DNA from 3 places in the Maricaulis sp. W15 genome. Region 2 is predicted to be linked to each of the others. Evidence: predicted binding sites of a transcription regulator. Region 2 holds the regulator's gene; each other region holds the start of a gene.
The links. Region 2 encodes LexA, which represses DNA repair genes until DNA is damaged. Its sites were predicted from a motif close to ATGTTCCNCTTGTGTTCC; they were not measured.
Positions count from the first base shown of each region.

Region 1: a site for LexA is predicted at 2,123-2,140, ahead of AWH62_RS10910 (VOC family protein). Genes of this name have one in related genera too.
Region 3: a site for LexA is predicted at 3,695-3,712, ahead of AWH62_RS09500 (YifB family Mg chelatase-like AAA ATPase). Genes of this name have one in related genera too.

Region 1 covers NZ_LQXG01000017.1:251,992-259,099, forward strand. The annotation lists gene AWH62_RS10895 (nitroreductase) at 1-649, opposite strand, end outside; gene AWH62_RS10900 (VOC family protein) at 823-1,302, opposite strand; gene AWH62_RS10905 (DUF1428 domain-containing protein) at 1,304-1,657, opposite strand; gene AWH62_RS10910 (VOC family protein) at 1,676-2,116, opposite strand; gene AWH62_RS10915 (helix-turn-helix domain-containing protein) at 2,231-2,917, shown strand; gene erpA (iron-sulfur cluster insertion protein ErpA) at 2,919-3,248, opposite strand; gene AWH62_RS10925 (deoxyguanosinetriphosphate triphosphohydrolase) at 3,344-4,534, shown strand; gene AWH62_RS10930 (SPOR domain-containing protein) at 4,632-5,489, shown strand; gene nagZ (beta-N-acetylhexosaminidase) at 5,486-6,502, shown strand; gene AWH62_RS10940 (ScpA family protein) at 6,550-7,108, shown strand, end outside.
Region 2 covers NZ_LQXG01000012.1:352,476-359,583, reverse strand. The annotation lists gene trpD (anthranilate phosphoribosyltransferase) at 1-539, shown strand, start outside; gene trpC (indole-3-glycerol phosphate synthase TrpC) at 564-1,361, shown strand; gene lexA (transcriptional repressor LexA) at 1,458-2,156, shown strand; gene AWH62_RS07110 (ComEC/Rec2 family competence protein) at 2,384-4,483, opposite strand; gene gltX (glutamate--tRNA ligase) at 4,554-5,993, shown strand; gene gltA (citrate synthase) at 6,018-7,108, shown strand, end outside.
Region 3 covers NZ_LQXG01000016.1:292,717-299,824, forward strand. The annotation lists gene AWH62_RS09475 (penicillin-binding protein activator) at 1-623, opposite strand, end outside; gene rsmI (16S rRNA (cytidine(1402)-2'-O)-methyltransferase) at 622-1,518, shown strand; gene AWH62_RS09485 (YraN family protein) at 1,515-1,898, shown strand; gene AWH62_RS09490 (BON domain-containing protein) at 2,017-2,709, shown strand; gene gshB (glutathione synthase) at 2,709-3,656, shown strand; gene AWH62_RS09500 (YifB family Mg chelatase-like AAA ATPase) at 3,862-5,391, shown strand; gene AWH62_RS09505 (hybrid sensor histidine kinase/response regulator) at 5,530-7,108, shown strand, end outside.

The sequences.
Region 1 (7,108 bases), on a different contig from region 2:
CGACCGCATCGCGTTCCGAGCGCAGCGTGTTCACCGCCGCATCCGGGTCAGCATGACCGAGCGCCATGCCGCACCAGATGCGTTCCTCCGGTGACAGGCCGATTGCGGCGCCGACGGTTTTCCAGCGCGTCATCCAGGCTTCCTGGGCGCAGGTCGCCAGCCCCTTTTCCTCTGCCGCCAGCATGACGCACATGATGAACATGCCCAGATGACCCCATTGATTGGGGTTCATGCGGGCATCGAGGCTGAAGAACAGGCCGACCGGGGCGCCGAAAAATTCGAAATTCTTCAACAGATGATTGAGCCGGGCCGGCTTGTTGTCGCGATCAATCCCCATCGTCTCATACATCTGCTCGCCCAGCGCATGGCGGCGGGTGCGGAAGGGCTCCCAGAGCGATTTGGGATAGGCGCCGAAATCATTCTCGTCACCGAACGGATCGACCTCGAGGCGCATGCGGACCGTGTCGATGATGCGTTGGCGCGCCTGGCCGGTCACGACATGGACGGTCCAGGGTTGGAGATTGCCGCCGGACGCGGCCCAGCGGGCGGTGTCGAGTATGTCGCGTATCTCGGCCTCGCTGACTGGCGTGTCGAGAAAGGCGCGTGTCGAGATGCGCCGCCGGGCGATATCGGAAAAAGAGCTGCTCATGTCGTCCCCGTCAGTGTTCCGGGGAGAGTAAGCGGGTTCGCCGTGGCGTAAAGGCGTCAGTGGTGCAGCTGGCGGAAATGCCGGGGCTTCATCGCGGGCATGCGGGCGCATGCACCGGTCCGAAGCCCCGGCCTCCCGTCTGTGCCGGGGAGCGCGGGAGCTGGTTCGCCCGGTCAGTCGCCGCGGGCGGCGGCCTGCATGGCGGGCAGGTCGAGCTTGACCATGCCCATCATCGCTTCGGTGGCCCGCCGCGCCCGCTCCGGGTCGGGATCGGCCAGCAGGGCCTGCAGCCCGTCCGGGATGATTTGCCAGCTGACGCCGTAGCGGTCGGTCAGCCAGCCGCAGTGCATCGCCGTGCCACCGTCCAACAGCGCGTCCCACAGCCTGTCCTGTTCGGCCGGGTCCGTGCAGGTGACCATGATCGAGGCCGCCGGGCTGAGCGTGAAGTGCGGGCCGCCATTGAGCAGCATGTAGGGCGTGCCGGCGAGGGTGAAGGAGGCCGCCAGCGCTTCGCCGGCCTTCACACCACCGGGCGTGTCGACATTGAGCCGCTGGATATCGCCCATCTCGGCCTGCGCGAACAGCGAGACATAGAAACGGGCCGCCGCTTCGGCATCACCATCGAGCCAGAGACAGGTGGCAACCTGCGTCACATCAAACCTCCAATACCGTATCGAAACCGCCGAAGATCATCCGCTTGCCGTCGAACGGCATCGGATTTTTCGCCGGGTCCATCCGCGGATCTTCCATCATCGCCTGCATGGCCTTGTCGCAGGCCGCCTTGTCCGGCCAGATGATCCAGGAAAAGACCACGGTCTCGTCGTCGGCCTTTTTGACCGCCATCGGGAAGGACGTCACTTCGCCATCCGGGACATCATTGCCCCAGTTTTCGACGATCTTGATCGCGCCGAATTCCCGGAAGATTTCGGCCGCGATCCTGGCATGGTCGATGAAGGCCTGCTTGTTGGCATTGGGCACGGCAGCGACAAGTCCTGAAACATAAGTCATGGCTGGTTTCCTGTGTTGCTAAACGGGTTCGGGAGTTTGCGTGCCGGACATCGCCTCTTCGGCGGCGGCCATGTCCATCCACATCACTTCCCAGATATGGCCATCCGGATCGGCAAAGCTGCGGCCATACATGAAGCCGTGCTCCTGCACCGGGGTGGGGTCGAGTTTGGCGCCGGCCTTGCGCGCCTTTTCCGTGATCGCGTCGACGGCCTCGCGGCTTTCGCGCGACAGGCAGTTGAGCACCTGCACCTGGCTGTGGGCATTGATGATGGTGCGGTCGGTGAAGTCGGCGAAGCGTTTGTGGGTCAACAACATGATGCTGATTGTTTCGGAAAAGCTCATCATTGCGGCACTGTCATCGGTGCAGCGCGGATCATTGACGGCGCCGATGGCGGTGTAGAAGTCCTTCGACCGGTCGAGATCGGTGACCGGAAGATTGACGAAAATCATCTGAGTCATGGTTGAGTGTCCCTGTGGTGTTCGGGCTGTTTGATGGTCGTCCCTCATGCGACTTTGACCAGACTGCCGCGCCGAGTTATAAATTGCAACAGTGAAGTTAGAAAAAATAACTAAATGACGATTGTTCGCCCGGCCAAACGCTATAACGACGCCTGCGCCGCTGCCCATGCGATGGAATTGCTGGGTGAGCGCTGGGCCATGCTGGTCGTGCGCGAACTCCATACCGGCCCGCGCCGCTTTACCGATATCCGCGCCTCGCTGCCGGGCATCAGCGCCAATGTGCTGACGCAAAGACTTGAAGGGCTGGAACTGGCCGGCGTCATCCAGCGCCGTGACCTGCCACCACCGGCGGCGTCGCGCGTCTACGAACTCACCGAATGGGGGCGCGAGAGCGAGCCGATCTTCGAGGTCCTGGGGCGTTGGGCCGCACGTTCACCCTGGCATGATCCGACCCAGGCCTTCTCGGCTGCGTCCTTCATGCTGTCGCTGCGCACCATGTTCGATGCCGAACGCGGCAAGGCCTATCGCGGTCGTCTGAACTTCGTCATCGGCCATACCAGGCTCGCCTGCCGCATTGCCGACGGGGTGCTGGAGATCGCGCCGGGCGAGTTCGATGCGCCGGATGTGGTGATGACCGGGGAGGGGCCGGCGCTGGCCGGCTTCATCTATGGCGGGGTGCCGCTCGCAGCGCTGGAGGCCGATGCCGCAGTCACGGTCACCGGTGACCGGGCGCTTGCCGAAGCCCTGCCGGCGCTGTTTCCACTGCCGGACCGGTTTCCAATGCCGAACGCCGCCGACTAGCTCAGATTGAAAAGCTCGTACCGCAACCGCAAGCCGCTGTGGCGTTGGGATTGTGGATCTTGAAACTGGCACCGATCAATTCGTCGACATAGTCGATTTCCGAGCCGTCGAGGAAGGGCAGGGAGGCTTCGTCGATGACGACCTTGGCGCCGTCACGTTCGATGACCATGTCGTCGCCATTGACCGCCTCATCCAGGTCGAACGTGTAGGAAAAACCGGAGCAGCCGCCGCCGACCACGCCGATCCGCAACAGGCCGGCCGAGGCCTGGTTGGCGATGATGGCGTTGATCTGTTTCGCGGCCGAGGCCGAGAGGGTGACATTGGCGGACATGATGAAGCCTGTATTTGCCCCGACGGGGCCTTTGGTTTTGTACCTGTGTCGTCCTATATGGACCTCCCTCCGCGCGGATAAAAGGCCCCGCTGACATGATCATTGCCGCGACCGACCGTACCCGCGCGCCCTATGCCTGCCATCCCTCGCAATCGCGCGGCCGCCGTTATCCCCAGCCCGACAGTGCGATGCGCAATGCTTTCCAGCGCGATCGCGACCGCATCATCCACTCGGCTGCCTTCCGCCGGTTGAAGGAAAAGACCCAGGTTTTCGTGGCCCATGAGGGTGATCAATACCGCACCCGCCTGACCCATTCGCTGGAGGTCTCACAGATCGCTCGCACCCTGGCGCGGGCGCTGCACGGCGATGAAGATCTGGCTGAGGCCCTGGCACTCGCCCATGATCTCGGTCATCCGCCCTTCGGCCATGAGGGTGAACGCGTTCTGGCGCAGAAAATGAAGGATTTCGGCGGCTTCGATCACAACGCCCAGACCTTGCGGGTGATCACCAAGCTGGAAGTCCGCTACCCTGAATTCGACGGGCTGAACCTGACCTGGGAGACGCTCGAAGGCGTGGTCAAGCACAACGGCCCGCTTTTGACGGCCGGTCAGGGCGAGGCCGAGCTGCCGTGGGCCTTCACCGATTATGACGGCTGGCGTGAGCTGGAGTTCGCCACGCATGCCGGCCTGGAAGCCCAGATCGCGGCGCTGGCCGATGATATCGCCTACAACAATCACGACATTGATGACGGTTTGCGCTCCGGCCTGCTGGAAATGGACCCGCTGCTGGACCTGCCCCTCGTCGGCGAGATTTTTGCCCGGGTGCGGACACGCTGGCCGGACAAGCCGCAGGCGATCATCGTGCATGAGGCCGTGCGCGAGTTGATCGGGGTGATGGTCGAGGATGTGCTCACCGAGACCCGCCGCCGGCTCGACCTTGCCAAACCCGATGACGCCCAGGCCCTGCGCGAACTCGACCATCCGGTCGTCGCTTTCTCCGAACCGATGCTGATGCATCTGGCGGCGCTGCGCCGCCATCTCTTCGCCCACATGTACAAGCACTACAAGGTCAACCGGATGATGAGCCAGGCGCGGCGGGTGACCAGCGACTTGTTTGACCTCTATCTCGGCGATCCCGGCGTGTTGCCCAGCGATGTGCAGGCAGGCATGACGGGGGCCGGAACGGCGCAGACGGCGCGTGGCGTTTGTGACTATATCGCCGGAATGACAGATCGCTTTGCAGTGGAAGAGCACAGACGGCTTTTCACCGTGCAGGGGTATTTCTAAACTGTCGCGGCGGTAAGGGCATATCGACCGCAGTGTTATCGTGTTGCGGCGGGTCGCGATTCGCGTGGCCGCCGGGCAAGTGTGAGAACCGGATTTTATGACAGACCAGGACGAGGAAAGCCGGATCGGGGCCTATGCCCCTCCCGCCGACGAATTCGCCACCTTTGATGCGCGTGACGAGGATGCCCGGCGCGGGCTGCTCCTGTTGACCACGGCGCTGGCGGCCTTCGTGCTGTTCCTCGGTGTTGTCTGGAGCGCCTATAATCAAGGATTGCGCGATAGCGGTCGCGATGGCGCGCCGCGCCTCATTCCCAACGAGGAACCTTATCGCGAGCGTCCCGTCGACCCTGGCGGCGAAGAGACGCCCGATACCAATCTGGAAGTCTATGACCGGTTGACCGGCGAAGACGGGGCCGATGATCCGGTCTCCGTCCGTCCGGGGCCGGAAGAACCGCTGGAAGAAACCAGCCGTCCGGCGCTTCGTGTCGAGCAGGTTGACGCCGATGATGCGTCCGCAAATGCACCGATCGAGACCGCGGAATTGTCGGACGCGACGCCGCGCCAGGCGCCGCAGCGCCCGGAACGCCAGCCCGATCCGGAACCGGAAATCGAGGTGCAGCAACCGGCCCGCCAACCGGACCCGGCGCCCGTCGATACCCGTCCTGCCGCACCGGCAGGCACGGCGACCGCTGGTGTCGACCTGTCCGGCAGCTGGGTGGTGCAGATCGCGTCCTTCCGCACCGAAGCAGATGCCGAGGCCGCCTGGGTCGCCTTCCGCACCCGTTTCTCGGACATCTCCGCCGGCATGGCACCAGACGTCGCCTCGGTCGAGATCGAAGGGCGCGGCACCTATCACCGCCTGCGCATTGCCGCCTTTGGCGAGCGCGGTGATGCGGTGAGTTTCTGCACGACCCTGCAATCGCGTGGTCAGGACTGTCTGGTGGCGCGGCGATGACGATTGCTTCGGTGATCTACGGGCTCGGCGGGACCAAGCTCAGCCCGGACGAGAAAGCCTTTTTCCGCGATATCGATCCGTGGGGCTTCATCCTCTTTGCCCGCAATATCGACGACGTTCGGCAAGTGTCGCGCCTGACGCTGGAATTGCGCGATTGCGTCGGCCGGGATGCGCCGATCCTGATCGACCAGGAAGGCGGCCGTGTTGCCCGTCTGCGGCCGCCGACATGGCGCGCTTCGCCGGCGGCCCAGCGCTTTGCCGATCTCTGGTTCGTCGACGAGGAATTGGCCATCGAAGCGACGCGCACCAATCACCGTTTGCTGGCGCATGAGCTGCGCACGATCGGGGTTGATGTCGATTGTGCGCCGGTCGCCGATCTCCGGATTGAGGGCGCTGACGACATTATCGGTGATCGCGCCTTCGGGACGACGCCGGAGCCGATCATCCATCTGGGCCGGGCTGCCATGGACGGATTGATGGCGGGCGGTGTGGCACCGATCATCAAACATATTCCCGGTCATGGCCGGGCTCGGGCCGACAGTCATCTCGAGCTGCCGGTTGTGCCGGAAGAGCACGGCCTGCTGTCGGAAACCGATTTCGCCCCGTTCAAGGGTCTCAATGACGCCCCGATGGCGATGACGGCCCATATCCTTTACGCCGATATCGACCCGGATCAGCCCGCCACCCAGTCGCCTGACATGGTCGGCAAGATCATTCGCGGCGAGATCGGTTTTGACGGTCTTCTGATGACCGATGATCTGTCCATGAAGGCCTTGAGCGGTACTTTCCGCGAGCGTGGCGAACTGTCCATCAAGGCCGGTTGCGACATGCTTTTGCACTGCAATGGCAATATGAGCGAGATGATCGGGGTCGCCGAAGGCACAGCGGCGCTGGCCGGTCGTGCGCTTGAGCGGGCCGAGGCAGCGGAAGCGGCGCGTGATGTGATCGAGGAATTTGACCCGGTCGAGGCCGAATCGCGGCTCAATGACTGGCTGGACAGGCTTCCGGCCTGATCCGCCGGGTTGGGTGACTTGGTCAAGCTGGCTGAAACGGGAGCATCGTGAGCGAGGAATTCGAGGAAGACGTCCGGTTTGAAGCCGCCGAGAACGCCGAGACCGATGCGCTCGTCGTTGATCTCGACGGATTCGAGGGACCGCTCCACCTCCTGCTCGCACTCGCCCGCAAGCGCAAGATCGATCTCGCCAAGATCTCGATCCTCGAACTGGCCGAGCAATATCTGCTCTTCATGGAGGCGGCGCGCCAGAAGCGTCTCGACCTCGCCGCCGACTATCTCGTGATGGCCGCCTGGCTGGCCTATCTCAAATCGAAACTCCTCCTGCCCAAACCGCCCAAGGATGAGGAGGACCAGCCGGCGGAAGTGCTGGCCGCGGCCCTGGCTTTCCGGCTGCGCCGTCTTGAAGCGATGCGGGCGGCCGGTGAGGCCTTGTTTGCGCGACCGCTGCTGGCGACCGATATTCACGTCCGCGGCATGCCGGAAGGGGTGCGGGCGACACGCTCGGTGGTCTACGAAGCCGATCTACATGATCTGCTGTCGGCCTATGCCAGCCGCCGGGTCAAGCAGGCGCGTTCGGTCTACCGGCCACCGACTCCCAAGGTTT
Region 2 (7,108 bases):
GTCATGTCGGTCCGGCCCGTCAAAATCTCGGCGTGCGTACCGTGTTCAACCTGCTTGGTCCGCTGTCCAACCCGGCCGGCGTCAAGCGTCAGCTGCTCGGCGTCTATGACAAGCGCTGGCTGGTGCCGATGGCCGAAGCGCTGCGCAATCTGGGCTGTGAGCATGCACTCTTGATGTGCGGCGAGGACGGGATGGACGAGTTGACCACGACCGGTCGCTCGAACATTGCCGAACTGCGCGACGGGGTGATCCGGGAATACAGCTTCCATCCCGAAGAGGCCAGCCTGCCTCTGGCCAGCGCCGAGGCACTGCAGGGCGGCTCGCCGCAGATGAATGCCGACGCCATCCGCGCCTTGCTCGACGGTGAGACCGGCGCCTTCCGCGACATTGCCGTGCTCAATGCCGGCGCCGCCCTGCTCCTGGCCGGACTGGCCGACAGCATTGCCGATGGCACCCGCCTGGCAGAAGCGGCCGTTGATGACGGGCGTGCCAAGACCGCCCTCGCCCGTATGGTCGCCATTTCACACGGGGAGGCGTGAGCCATGAGCACCCGCCCCGAGACCATGCCTGACACGCTGGCCCGCATCGGCGCCTACAAGCGCGAGCATATCGCGGCCTGCAAACAGGCGCGCCCTTATGCCGAGATCGCCGCCGCGGCGCGCGATGTGGCGCCGGTACGCGGCTTTGCCAAGGCCCTCGCTGTCGCACCGGACGGCCTCGGCCTGATCGCCGAGATCAAGAAGGCCAGCCCGTCGAAAGGCCTGATCCGCGCCGATTTCGATCCGCCCGCCCTCGCCCGCGCCTATGAGGCCGGCGGGGCGAGCTGCCTGTCCGTGCTGACCGATACGCCCAGTTTTCAGGGCGCCGATACCTTCCTCACCGAGGCCCGCAATGCCGTCGCCCTGCCGGCCCTGCGCAAGGATTTCATGTATGATCGTTACCAGGTTGCCGAGGCCCGCCTACTCGGGGCCGATGCGATCCTGGTGATCATGGCGGCGGTTGATGATGACACCGCCCGCCAGCTGATCGAGGAAGCCAATGCCTGGTCGCTCGACGTGCTGGTGGAAGTCCATGACGCCGCCGAGATGGAACGGGCGCTGGCGCTCGACGCGCCCCTGCTCGGTGTCAACAACCGCAATCTGCGGACCTTCGAGACATCCCTCGACACATTCGACGCGCTGGCGCCGATGGTGGCTGATGACCGGCTGCTGGTCGCCGAGAGCGGGATTTTCGGCCGTGATGACGCCTTGCGCCTGAAACAGGCCGGTGCCCGCGCCCTGTTGGTCGGCGAAAGCCTGATGCGTCAGGACGATGTCCGGACAGCAACGGCGACCCTGTTGGGCCGTCCGGCGACCGCTTGACGACATTTCAGAACACTTGTAGAACAAACACTCCTATTCCTGATTTGTTCCCGCAGGCCTGCGCCTGATTCCGGGAATGCGAACAAGGGGGTTGCCTTGCTGACGCGGAAACAGAACGAGCTCTTGCTCTTCATCCATCAACGCATCAAGGAAACCGGCGTCTCGCCCTCCTTCGACGAGATGAAGGGCGCGCTGCAACTGGCCTCCAAATCCGGTGTTCACCGCCTGATCACGGCACTGGAGGAGCGCGGCTTCATCCGTCGCCTCGCCCATCGCGCCCGGGCACTGGAAGTGCTCAAATTGCCCGAATCAGCGGCGGCGGCTGAAACGCCGAGCCTGCCACGCGGCAATCTCGGCCCCAATGTCGTGCGCGGCAATTTCGCCAAGCCCGAGGAAAGCCCGCGCGAATCGACGGTCGACATACCCGTGCTCGGCCGGATCGCCGCCGGCGTGCCCATCTCGGCCATCCAGCATGAAACCGACCGCCTGCCCGTCCCTGCGGACATGGTCACCGGCGGCGAGCATTTCGCGCTTGAGGTGAAGGGCGATTCGATGATCGAGGCCGGTATCATGGATGGCGACACTGTCCTCATCCGGCGCTGCCAGTCTGCCGAGTCCGGTGATATCGTGGTCGCCTTGGTTGATGACGAGGAAGCCACGCTCAAACGCCTGCGCAAAAAAGGCGGCTCAATCGCCCTGGAAGCGGCCAATCCCGAATACGAGACCCGCATTTTCGGCCCCGATCGGGTCAAGGTGCAAGGACGTCTTGTGGGACTGATCCGGCGTTATCACTGACGACGTGATTGCTTTGCTTGGCAACTTCGATGCGCACGGTTTGAATCGTCCTTGGACGCTGTCACAGCCATAGGCGCAGGTCGCAGGTGCGCTCTACAGGCGCCGCCTGTGTGCCGTTTGGAACGCACCGGTGGACGCCGGCTCTTGTTCCAGATTCAGCTCCTGCCGCGCCGCGACGATGGTCCGGGATCAGGCGGGCAAGGGACCGTCGCAAATCGCCACCGCCATCAACGCCCGTGCCAGGGGCGTGCACCGACCAATGGCCGTGCACGCTGGATCGCGACCAGTTGACCATCACGCAGATGCAGTGACTGGCCACCGGTTCTCGCCAACTCATCGGCATCGATGATCCGGGCTTGGCATTGGCGGGCAATTGCCGGCGGCACCGCAAGATCAGCCACAATGAGGTCGGCGCGGGAACAATCGGTCGGCCAATCCTGCAGCGACGACAAGCGGGTCACCCGCACGCCCTGGAGCCGGGCATTGCAGCCATGGCTGTCACAATTGGCATCCCAGACTGCCGGCGCCGGATCCGCCACCCCGCGCGCCTCGAGGAACACCCGCGCTGCAAAGCGTGAGCGGCGCCGGTCGCTGACCACCCAGCCGGTGGCGTCATCTCGGGCGAGGATCAATCCGGTCTCGGAGATGAAGAGATCCGGCTGCGGCAGCACGGCCCACAAACCCAGCGCCGCTGCCATCACGGCGGCCCCGCTCCAGCGCCACAGTCCACGAACCAGAAGGCTGGCGACAAAGCCGGCCGCAAACAAGGCCAGAACCAAGCCCGGCGTTGCCGGCAGATAACGCTGCGCGCCCGGCCAGTCGGCGACCATGTGGGCCAGTGCCAGCATGATCGATAACCCCCACTCCATGACGGCGAAGGCCGGACCATCCAGACCGACGGGTATCAGCACCAGGCCGAGCACGCCAGCCGGCATGACCAGCAAGGAGAAAATCGGCATCACCAGCAGATTGCCGGCCAGGCCGAAGCTGGCGACGCGGTGAAAATGGAAGGCGGCAAACCCGGCCGTTGCCGTGCCGGCAACCAGGCTGGTCGTGCCCAAACCACCGAAGAACAACCGTATCTGCGACAAGGCGCCAGCCTGCGAGCCACGGCGGGACCGGTCCTGCCACAGCCGCGCCACCGTGATCAGCGCTGCCGCCGCGGAAAACGACATCTGAAAGCCCGGCGTGATCACGGCTTGGGGCTGCAAGGCAAGGACGGCAATGACGGCAAGGCTCAGCGTGTGCAGCGACAGGGCGCGGCGTCCGAGAATGACTGCACCGAGCACCGAAACCGTCATGATGAAGGCGCGCTGGGTCGGGATCGTACCGCCGGACAGGACCAGATATCCCACTGCGAACACCAATGCCACCCAAGCCGCCGGCACAGCGGCATCATAGCGCCGCGCCCAAGGAAAGATGGTGGCCAGACCGAGACGGACGGCGAAAAAGACCCCGCCGGCCAGCAAAGCCATATGCATGCCGGAGATCGCCAGGACATGTCCAAGCCCGGCCCTTCGCAGCGCTTCGACATCACCCGGATCGATATGGGCCCGGTCACCGGTCAGGAGGGCCGCTGCCAGCGCACCGGGGCGGGCCTGCATGCGCGAGCGGATATGCCGGGACATGTCGGCCCGCAATCGGGCCACCGCGCGGGCTGCCCGGTCCTGGTGCACGGGAGGGCCGGCCTCGGCCGGGGCAATGCCGTATCCTGTCGCGACGATGTCACGAAAGGCTGCGTGAAAGGCAAAATCATAGCCGCCCGGCACCGCGGCCGGTCGCGGCGGTGCCAGCACAGCGCGAAGCCGGATCGCGTCGCCGGGCCGGATACCGGCCGGATCACCAAGAACTCTTACCCTTTGCGGCCTAGCCCCATCATCGGCGGCGACGAGACGCAGCAACAGGCGTTGTCGGCCACCGCCGCTGCGATCGATCGCTTCCAGCCAACCGGTCAGCTCGACCGCGCGATCCCCGGTCACAAATGGTTCGCGGTCATGATGGGCCGCTGTGTAGCGGGTTGCGTGCCAGCCAAAGAGCGCGGTTGCGACCAGGAAAATCGCCAGAAGTCCGGCTAGCCGATCCGCCCCAATTCGGCTGGCGGGGGAAATGCGAACCGTGGCCAGGAGCACGCCCGCGACCGCGACCGGCAAGGCAATCAGCCCCCATCCCGGCTCGACCGGGGCGGAAAAATAACTCGCACACCCGGTCATTGCGCCCAGGCTGCCAACAATGGTCGGGCTGAAATCCGCAAGCGGATCAACGCGATTGCCCGGTGAGTTCCGGCTATTTGCCGCGCGTTGCGGCAGGATTGCGTCAGGTTGAAGCATCAAGCAGCCTACGGTCTATCGCAAAAGCTGATATTCATGCTAACACGGCTTTCCCTTCTCGCAGTGCAGCATGAATTCGCAATTGCAAAACAACGACAAGATGATCCGCACGCGCTTTGCGCCCTCGCCCACCGGCTTCCTCCATATTGGCGGAGCCCGGACGGCGTTGTTCAATTGGTTGTTCGCCCGTCGTCATGGCGGCCAATTCCTGCTGCGCATCGAGGACACGGATCGCGCCCGCTCGACCCAGGCCGCGATTGACGCGATCCTCGACGGGCTTGGCTGGCTTGGCCTCGACTGGGATGGCGATGCCATCTCGCAATTCGAGCGCGCCGATCGCCATGCCGAGATCGCCTATGCGCTGCTGGAAAACGGTCATGCCTTCAAATGCTGGTGCACGCCGGACGAAGTCCAGGCCCTGCGGGATGCAGCCTTCGCCGAAGGGCGCGCCCTGCGTTCGCCCTGGCGCGATCGCGACCCGGCCGACGGGCCTGCCGACCAGCCCTTCACCGTTCGCTTCCGGGCGCCGGACAGCGATGTCGTGCTCGAGGATGCAGTCCAGGGCACCGTGCGCTGGGCGGCCAAGGAATTCGACGACGTGATCCTGCTGCGTTCCGACGGCAATCCGACCTATAATCTCGCCGTCGTGGTCGATGATCACGACATGGAGATCACCCATATCGTGCGCGGCGATGATCACCTTGTGAACGGCGCCCGCCAAAGCCAGATTTATGACGCCATGGGTTGGGACCGCCCGGTCTTTGCCCATGTCCCGCTGATCCACGGCCAGGACGGCAAAAAACTTTCCAAACGCCATGGTGCGCTGGGCGCGGAAGCCTATCGCGACATGGGCTATCTGCCCGAAGGTCTGCGCAATTATCTGCTGCGGCTTGGCTGGTCACATGGCGACCAGGAACTCTTTAGCGATGCCGAGGCGGTCGCCGCCTTCGCTCTGGACGGCCTCAACAAGGCGCCGGCGCGGATGGATATCGACAAGCTCAACCACATCAACGCCCACCATATCGGCCAGGCTGAGAATACCCGCCTGATTGAACTGGTGACGCCCTTCCTCGCGACCCTTGAAGCGCGGATTGAGGATGCCGATATTACGCGCGAACGCCTGACCGCGGCGATGCCGGTTCTCAAGACCCGGGCATCGACACTGGAAGAGCTGGCAGCTCAGAGCTATTTTCTGCTGCGACCGCGCCCCTTCCAACTTGAAGGCAAGGCGGCCAAACCGCTCAAGGATGACGAGGCCCGCGACCGGCTTTACCGCCTGTTCACGCATCTCGGCGATGTGGAGGCCTGGACGGAGGCTGCGTTGTCCGACGCGCTCAAGGAATTCGCTGAAGCCGAAGATGTCGGTTTCGGCAAAATCGGTCAGCCGCTGCGTGCAGCGCTGACCGGCGGAGCACCCGCTCCCGATCTGGCCCTGGTCATGACCTTCATCGGTCGTGACGAGACGCTGGACCGTATCAAGGATCAGATGACGCCGGTTGCGCCCGCGTAACCTGGTAACCATGGGGATGACGTGATGGAAAACAAAGCCAAGCCGAACGGATCGGCCACGCTCAACTACAATGGCAAATCGCTGGAACTGCCCGTGTTCAGCGGCGAGATCGGCCCGGATGTGATCGACATCCGCAAGCTGTACGCTGAAACCGGCATGTTCACCTATGATCCCGGCTTCACCTCGACCGCGAGCTGCGAGAGCCAGATCACCTATATCGATGGTGACAAGGGCACGCTGCTCTATCGCGGCTATCCGATCGACCAGTTGGCAGACAATTCAAATTTCATCGAAGTCTGCTACCTGTTGATGAATGGCAATCTGCCGTCCTCCGGTGAGCTGGAAACCTTTGACTGGACGATCCGTCGTCACTCCATGCTGCACGACCAGTTCGACCAGTTCTTCCGCGGCTTCCGCCGCGACGCCCACCCGATGGCGATCATGGTTGGCACGGTTGGCGCGCTGTCCGCCTTCTACCACGACTCAACCGACATCAATGATCCGGAGGCGCGCACCATTGCCAGCCACCGCATGATCGCCAAAATGCCGACGATCGCGGCCCGGGCCTATAAATATGCCATCGGCCAGCCATTCATCAGCCCACGCAACGAGCTCGACTACGCCGCCAATTTCCTGCGCATGTGCTTTGCCGTTCCGGCCGAGGACTATGAGAGCAATGCCGTGCTCGCCAAGGCGATGGACAAGATCTTCATCCTGCACGCCGATCACGAACAGAACGCCTCGACCTCGACCGTGCGCCTGGCCGGATCTTCGGGGGCCAACCCGTTTGCCTGTATCGCGGCCGGCATTGCCTCGCTGTGGGGCCCGGCCCACGGCGGCGCCAATGAAGCCGCCCTCAACATGCTCAACGAGATCGGCTCGGTCGACAAGATTCCGGAATATGTCCGCAAGGCCAAGGACAAGTCGGACCCGTTCCGCCTGATGGGCTTCGGTCACCGCGTCTACAAAAATTATGATCCGCGCGCCAAGGTCATGCGCGACACCTGCCACGAAGTTCTCGACGTGCTGGGCGTGCGCAATGACCCGACCCTGCAGGTCGCCATGGAGCTTGAGCGCATCGCGCTGGAAGACCCGTATTTCGTCGAAAAGAAGCT
Region 3 (7,108 bases), on a different contig from region 2:
GCGTATTCGACAATGCGGGCGACTTCAATCTCCGGCGGAAAGCTCATCAGATAAACGCCATTGCCGGCAACCGTGGCGTCCGTCGTGAAGGCGATGACCGGGATGCCGGCCTGGCGAGCCACCTGGCCGGCAGCGGAAACAGCCGGTCCGAACAGCGGCCCGATAATGATGTCGGCGCCGTCCTCGACAGCGGCCTGGGCCGCAGACCGGGCGCCCTGCGGTGTGCCTTGTGTGTCCTTGGGGATCAGCAGGAGATTGCCGCTGCCGCGCTCGAACAGGGCCAGCTCGGCCGCATTCAACAGGCGAAGCGCTTCCGAGCGGGCGCCGGAATTGTCAGCCGAGAAAGGCAATAGCAGGGCGACGCGGGCGATTTCGCGGTCCGCCATGTGTGGCGGGATGAGGCCGGTGGCGACCGGCTCCTCGACCGGATCGGGCTCGATTTCGACCGGTTCATCGATTACCGGTTCCGGCGGCGTGTAGATCGGCGCCGGCGGCGCGGTCTGCGTTGTGCCACAGGCGGCGAGTGTGCCGACCATCGCGATGACAGCGAGGCAGCGCAGGCCGCGGCTTTGTGCCAATGTGTCCGTCGGCAGGGCGATACGCGAATTGAAGACTGAAAGCATGACCGAAACATCCCGGGAAATTCTTGGCGAAGCTATCCGCCGTGGCGGCAGGGGGCAAGCGCTCGGGCCGGGGCTTTACCTGGTTTCGACGCCAATCGGCAATTTGCGCGACATCACCTTGCGGGCGCTCGACGTGCTCGGACAAGCCGACCGCGTCCTTGCCGAAGACACCCGCGTCACCCGGCGACTGCTCGATGCCTACGGGCTGCGGGTCGAGTTGACGGCCTATCATGACCATAATGGTGAGCGGGTCCGGCCCGGAATTCTCGAAGATCTTGAAGCCGGCAAGCGCGTTGCCCTGGTGTCGGATGCGGGCACGCCGCTGGTCTCTGATCCGGGCTACAAGCTGGCCCGCGACGCGATCGCGGCCGGTATCCCGGTCATTGCCATCCCCGGCGCGTCGGCGGTGCTGGCGGCGCTCGCCATTGCCGGTCTGCCGACCGATTGTTTCACCTTCGCCGGCTTCCCGCCGCAAAAGACCGGTCCGCGCGAAGCTTGGCTTGAGCCGTTTCGCCACATCCCCGGCAGCCTTGTTTTCTATGAGGGCGTATCGCGCCTTCCGGCGATGATCGCCAGCCTCGCCAAGGTGTTGGGAGACCGGCCGGCGGCGGTCTGCCGCGAGCTGACCAAGCTGCACGAGGAGGCACGCCGCGGCTCCCTGTCCGAACTGGCCGCTCACTACGCAGAAGCCGGGCCGCCACGCGGTGAAGTCGTGATTGTCGTCGGCCCGCCGCCGGTGGATGACTGGGATGCCGGGCGGATCGATACCGCCTTGCGCGCGGCGCTTGAGGACATGCGCGTCAAGGAGGCCGCCAGCCATGTCGCCGAAGCCTCCGGCTGGCCGCGGCGCGATGTCTATGCCCGAGCCCTGGCGCTCAAGGACCAGGACCGGTGACCCGTAAGCGGCGGCAGGCGGAAGCCCGCGGCCGCTGGGCTGAATGGCTGGCCATGGCCTGGCTGGTCGCCAAGGGCTATCGCCTGCTTGATCATCGTGCCCGCACGGCCGCCGGCGAGATCGACCTGGTCGCCAGCCGCGGTGAATATCTGGTGTTTGTCGAGGTCAAGGCGCGGCCCAGCATCAAGGCCGCGCTTGAGTCGATCGGGCCGCGCCAGCGCGGTCGCATCACCCGTGCGGCCTCGATCTGGCGGGCCTCGCGCCCGGCCGTGCAGGCGCTGCATTTGCGCTATGACCTCTTCTTGGTCGTGCCGGGCCGTTGGCCACAACATCGCCGCGCGGCCTGGATTCCCGGAGACGGCGCCCGCGACCTGCTCTGACCCGGCCCGGTATCGTGTCTTTTGTGATGTGGCTTGGCCTGGGCGCCGCGACTTGTCATGGTAGCGCGTCTGCAAATGACTAAGCTGGGGCGCGGGCGATTCGACAGGAGCTTCGTGTATGGCCGACCGTCTTTCTTTTATGTCCACCCTGCTGCTGGCCGGGCTTGTCGGGCTGGCCCCGTCGGCCTGCAGTTCCGTCGGTGCGGTTGGCCAGGATCGGTCGATCGGCCGCCAGCTCGACGACACCAATGCCTCGGTCTCGATCAAGTCGGCCATGCTGCGCTCGGAAGGCTTTGCCCTTGATGGCGTCGATGTCGAAGTGACCGAAGGCATCGCGCTTTTGACCGGACGGGTGCCGCGCGAGGATGACCGGTTGATGGCCGAATGTCTGGCCTGGTCCTCGGTTGCGGTGCGCAATGTTGCTAATGAAATCGTGGTCGGGTCCGGCCAGGGCTTCCGTGACCGTACCCGCGACGCCGAGATCACGGCCCGGGTCAATGGCCGTCTGATCTCCGACCGCTCCGTGCGCTCGATCAATTTCAATGTCGAAACCCGTGCCGGCCGGGTCTATCTGCTAGGCGTTGCCCGCAATCGCGGCGAGCTGGAGCGCGCCAGCGCCCATGCTTCGTTGGTTGAGGGGGTTGAGGAGGTCGTCTCCTATGTCCGCATCGCCGGCGTGCCGACCAATCTGCCGGCGCGCGGCGAACGCCGGGCTGAAGCCTGTGTCGGCGAAGCGAATCCGGGGGTTGAATCCCGGGGCGACGGCCCTAACTCCGGACCACAATTGATCGGTGGACCGGAGACGAGATGATGGCATGGCGTGTTGCGGTCCAGATGGACCCGATCGAGACTGTCAATGTGGACGCCGACACGACGTTCGCCCTGATGGAAGAGGCCCAGGCCCGGGGCGCCGAGCTCTACGTCTATCATCCCGACCAGCTGGCCTGGCAGGAAGGCCGCATTCTCGCCCGGGCCCGCCCGGTCCGGGTCAGGCATGTCCAGGGCGAGCACGCCGAGCTTGGTGAGGCGCGGGTGCTGGATCTGGCGCGCGATGTCGATGTCGTCCTGATGCGCCAGGATCCGCCCTTCGACATGGCCTATCAGACCGCCGCCCACCTGCTGGAAATGCTGAAGGGTGAAACCCTGGTACTCAATGATCCGTTCTGGGTCCGCTCGAGCCCGGAAAAAATCCTGCCGCTCCTTTATCCCGACATCATCCCGCCGACCCTGATCACACGCGACCTTGCGGCCCTGACCGGGTTTCGGGATACCCATCAGGACATCATCATCAAGCCGCTCTATGGCAATGGTGGCGCCGGGGTTTTCCGCCTGAAGCCGGGCGACGGCAATTTCTCGGCGCTGCTCGAGACTTTCTTCGCGCAATCGCGCGAGCCGGTGATCGCGCAGGCTTTCCTGCCGGCGGTGTCAGCGGGCGACAAGCGCATCCTGATCATTGATGGCGAGCCGATCGGTGCCATCAACCGCGTGCCGCAAACCGGTGAGACCCGCTCGAACATGCATGTGGGCGGGGTCGCCGAAGCGTCCGGCCTGACCGATAGCGATATGCGGATCTGTGACGCGATCGGTCCGATCCTCAAGGAGCGGGACCTGGTCCTCGTCGGCATTGATGTGATCGGTGATCGCCTGACCGAGATCAATGTCACCTCACCGACCGGCGTCCAGGAGCTCAAGCGTTTCTCCGGAATCGATGCCTGCGCCGCCTTCTGGGATGCGGTGGCCCGCCGGGTCGGCGCCTAGAATACACGCTTGACGTGCGACAATTTATCGTACATGCTTTGTTCCTGTTTTGATCTGGTTGTGAACGAACCTGTGGAAAACCCAATGATGCCGGACGGTTACCGGATCGGGTTGCGCTGCGAGACAGGTGGGTTGCATCTGGTGGCGGGGCGCGACACAGGCGGATGCCTGTGAATCAAATCCCCGGTATGTCGGGAGATTCGTCATGGCGGCTCGAACCGCTTCAGTGGCCTTCCACGGCGCCGAAGCCCGTCTTGTGGATGTACAGGTTCAGGTTGCGGGCGGGTCCCAGCCGATCTTTTCCATCGTCGGGCTGGCCGACAAGGCGGTCGCCGAAAGCCGGGAAAGGGTCCGGGCAGCTTTCTCGGCGCTGGGCCTGTCGCTCCCGTCGAAACGGCTGATCGTCAATCTCGCCCCGGCCGACCAGCCCAAGGAAGGTGCGCATTTCGACCTGCCGATCGCGATCGGCGTGCTGGCCGAGCTGGATGTCCTGCCCAAGGATGTGGCCGAGGACTATCTGGCCTTTGGTGAGCTGGGCGCCGACGCGCGCATCCGGCCAGCGCCGGGTGCCCTGCCCGCTGCCGTGGCGGCGCATGCGGCCGGCCGGGCTCTGATCTGCCCCGAAGCCTGTGGTCCGGAAGCCGCCTGGGCCGGTGGTGACCTGGCCATTCTGGCGCCGACGACGCTGATCCAGCTGATCAATCATTTCAAGGGCAGCCAGGTGATTGACCGCCCGGCGCCCGGCGAGTTGATCGAGGCTGGCCCCGATGTCGACCTGCGTCAGGTCAAGGGACAGGAAGGGGCCAAGCGGGCGCTGGAGATCGCCGCGGCGGGCAATCACAACCTGCTGATGGTTGGCCCGCCGGGGTCGGGCAAATCGATGCTGGCCGAGCGCCTGCCCGGCCTGTTGCCGCCGCTGACCGCGCCGGAACTGCTCGACGTGTCCATGATCCACTCGGTGGCCGGCCTGCTCGAGCGCGGCCGACTGACGCGGAACCGGCCTTTCCGTTCACCGCACCATTCGGCCTCGATGGCCGCCATGGTCGGCGGCGGCAGCCGGGCCCGGCCGGGTGAGGCCTCATTGGCGCATCGCGGGGTTCTGTTCCTGGATGAATTGCCGGAATTCCATCCGCAAGTGCTTGATAGTCTTCGCCAGCCCCTGGAAACGGGATCCATCACCGTGGCGCGGGCCAATGCCCATATCGCCTATCCGGCCCGCTTCCAGCTGGTCGCGGCGATGAATCCCTGTCGCTGCGGCGGTGGCGGCGCTGATGGCGCCAGCTGTCGCCGCGGGGCGCGCTGTGCCATTGATTACCAGGCCCGCATATCCGGCCCGATGATCGACCGGATCGATCTGCAGATTCAGGTGCCACCGGTCACGCCCGCCGACCTCGCCCTGCCGCCCCCGGTTGAAGGCACCGCCGAGGCCGCTGCCCGGGTGGCGCGGGCGCGGGAGGCACAGGCCGGGCGCGGCTGTCTGAATGCACAATTGCCGACCGACCTGCTCGATCATGTCGCCGCGCCGGACCGGGCTGGCGAGGCGCTGCTGAACGAGGCCGCCATCCAGCATGCGCTCACCGCCCGCTCCTATCACCGCGTTCTGCGGGTGGCGCGAACCATTGCCGACTTGGAGGGCCAGGAAGCCGTGCGCCGTCTCCACATTGCCGAAGCCCTGTCCTGTCGCCGTGGCCTGCAACGCGCCGGTCCGACGGCCAACCCGGCCGTGCGTGCCTGAGATTTGGCGGGCACCTTGACTGCGGGAAGCGCGGAGCCAGCCCGGCCTGCCGCAAACTCGTCAATCCAGGCGGGGCATAACGACGCTTCATTAACCCAAATCATCTATCAATCAGGCAGTTCGATCCGAAGGATGCAGATGGCCGACGAGCCGGAAGATCGCCTGACAGCCAGTTCATCGCGGCCTGATATCGCGGCGAATGGTGGGACTGCGTCTGCCTCCGGCCGGCCCGGCGCACCGAAACCAGGCGACGGGTCCGGTATTGCAGTCGATGCTGCGGCTGATACCGCAAGCCCGTTTGACACCCTGCCCGGCGCGATCGACACCCTGCTTCTGACGGCCCTCGACGCGGCCGGCGAACTCATCCTCGTGCGCGGAAATGGTGGCCGGGTGATGTATGTGAATGCGGCCTTCCTGCGGGCCTTTGGTGGCGCGCGCGAGGACTGGGTCGGACGCTGGTTCTCGGTTGCCCCGCCGGTCTCGGCCCAGGATTCCCGGCGCTATGAAATGCTGATGCGGACGCGCAAGGGCGCGATCTGGATCGAGTGGGATGAGCGCCTCCTGCCGGACGGTGCCGGCGTCATTTCGGTGGGTCGCGACGTCACCAGCCGCCGTGCTGCGCACGATGACCTGCAAGCGTCGCAGCGCGCCAAATCCCTTTTCTTTGCTGCGGTAACCCATGAATTGCGCACGCCGCTGGCCGGTGCGCTCGGCGTGTCGCGTCTGCTCGAAGCGACGCCGCTCAAGCCCGACCAGGCCGATTATGTCCGCTCGATCGCGGCGTCCGCCGATCATGCCCTGTCGATGGTCGACGATATTCTCGACCTGTCGCGCTTGGAGGCCGGCCGGCTGGAATTGCGTCCGGAGACGGTCGATGTCGCTGACCTCGTCCGCGAGACGGTGGAACTCGCCGCGCCGCGCGCCCAGGAAAAAGGCCTCGAAATCGGCGTCGTTCATGCCGCCGGCGCACCGTCACGGATCACCGGCGATGCCGCCCGGCTCAAGCAAATCCTCTACAACCTGCTCGGCAATGCCGTGAAATTCACGCAAGCCGGCGGCGTCCGGCTCGACATTGCCAATGCACCGGACAGTGAGGGGCGCGACCGGCTGGCCCTGTCGGTCAGCGATACCGGGCCGGGTATTTCCGAAGCCGACCAGGAAAGCCTGTTCGAGCATTTCGAGCGCGGTGCTGCCGAGCGCAATGGCGCCGAAAGCGGGGCCGGGCTTGGTCTGGCCATGGTCCGCCGTCTCGCTGACGCCATGAACAGCGCCATGGGCGTTGAGAGCCGGCTCGGCGAGGGTGCCAAATTCTGGCTGATCTTCGATCTGCCTGTGCTGGCCACGCGCACCGACCGGCCGCTGTCGGGCCGTCATGTTTTTGTCGCCAGCGCCAATGACACGCTGCGCGAAAGCCTGTGCGACCAGCTTGAAGCCCTCGGCGCCGAGGCCACGGCGATCATGACCGCCGCGGATCTGGCCAAGGCGGAAGGTCGCGAGCTCTTGTGTGACGCGGCGTGGGCGGATGACGCTGGCAGCGCCCAGGTCTGGCAGCTGGTGACGCCGGCCGAAAAAGCGCAGCGCACCGACCTGGTCGCCGAGGGTGATGCCAATTGGTTCGTCAAACCGGTCCGGGCTGCGACCCTTGTGGCGCAACTGACATCCGGGCAGGCGGTCGACGGGTCAACAGCCGTTCCGGAGGGCCAGCTGGCGCCGGGCG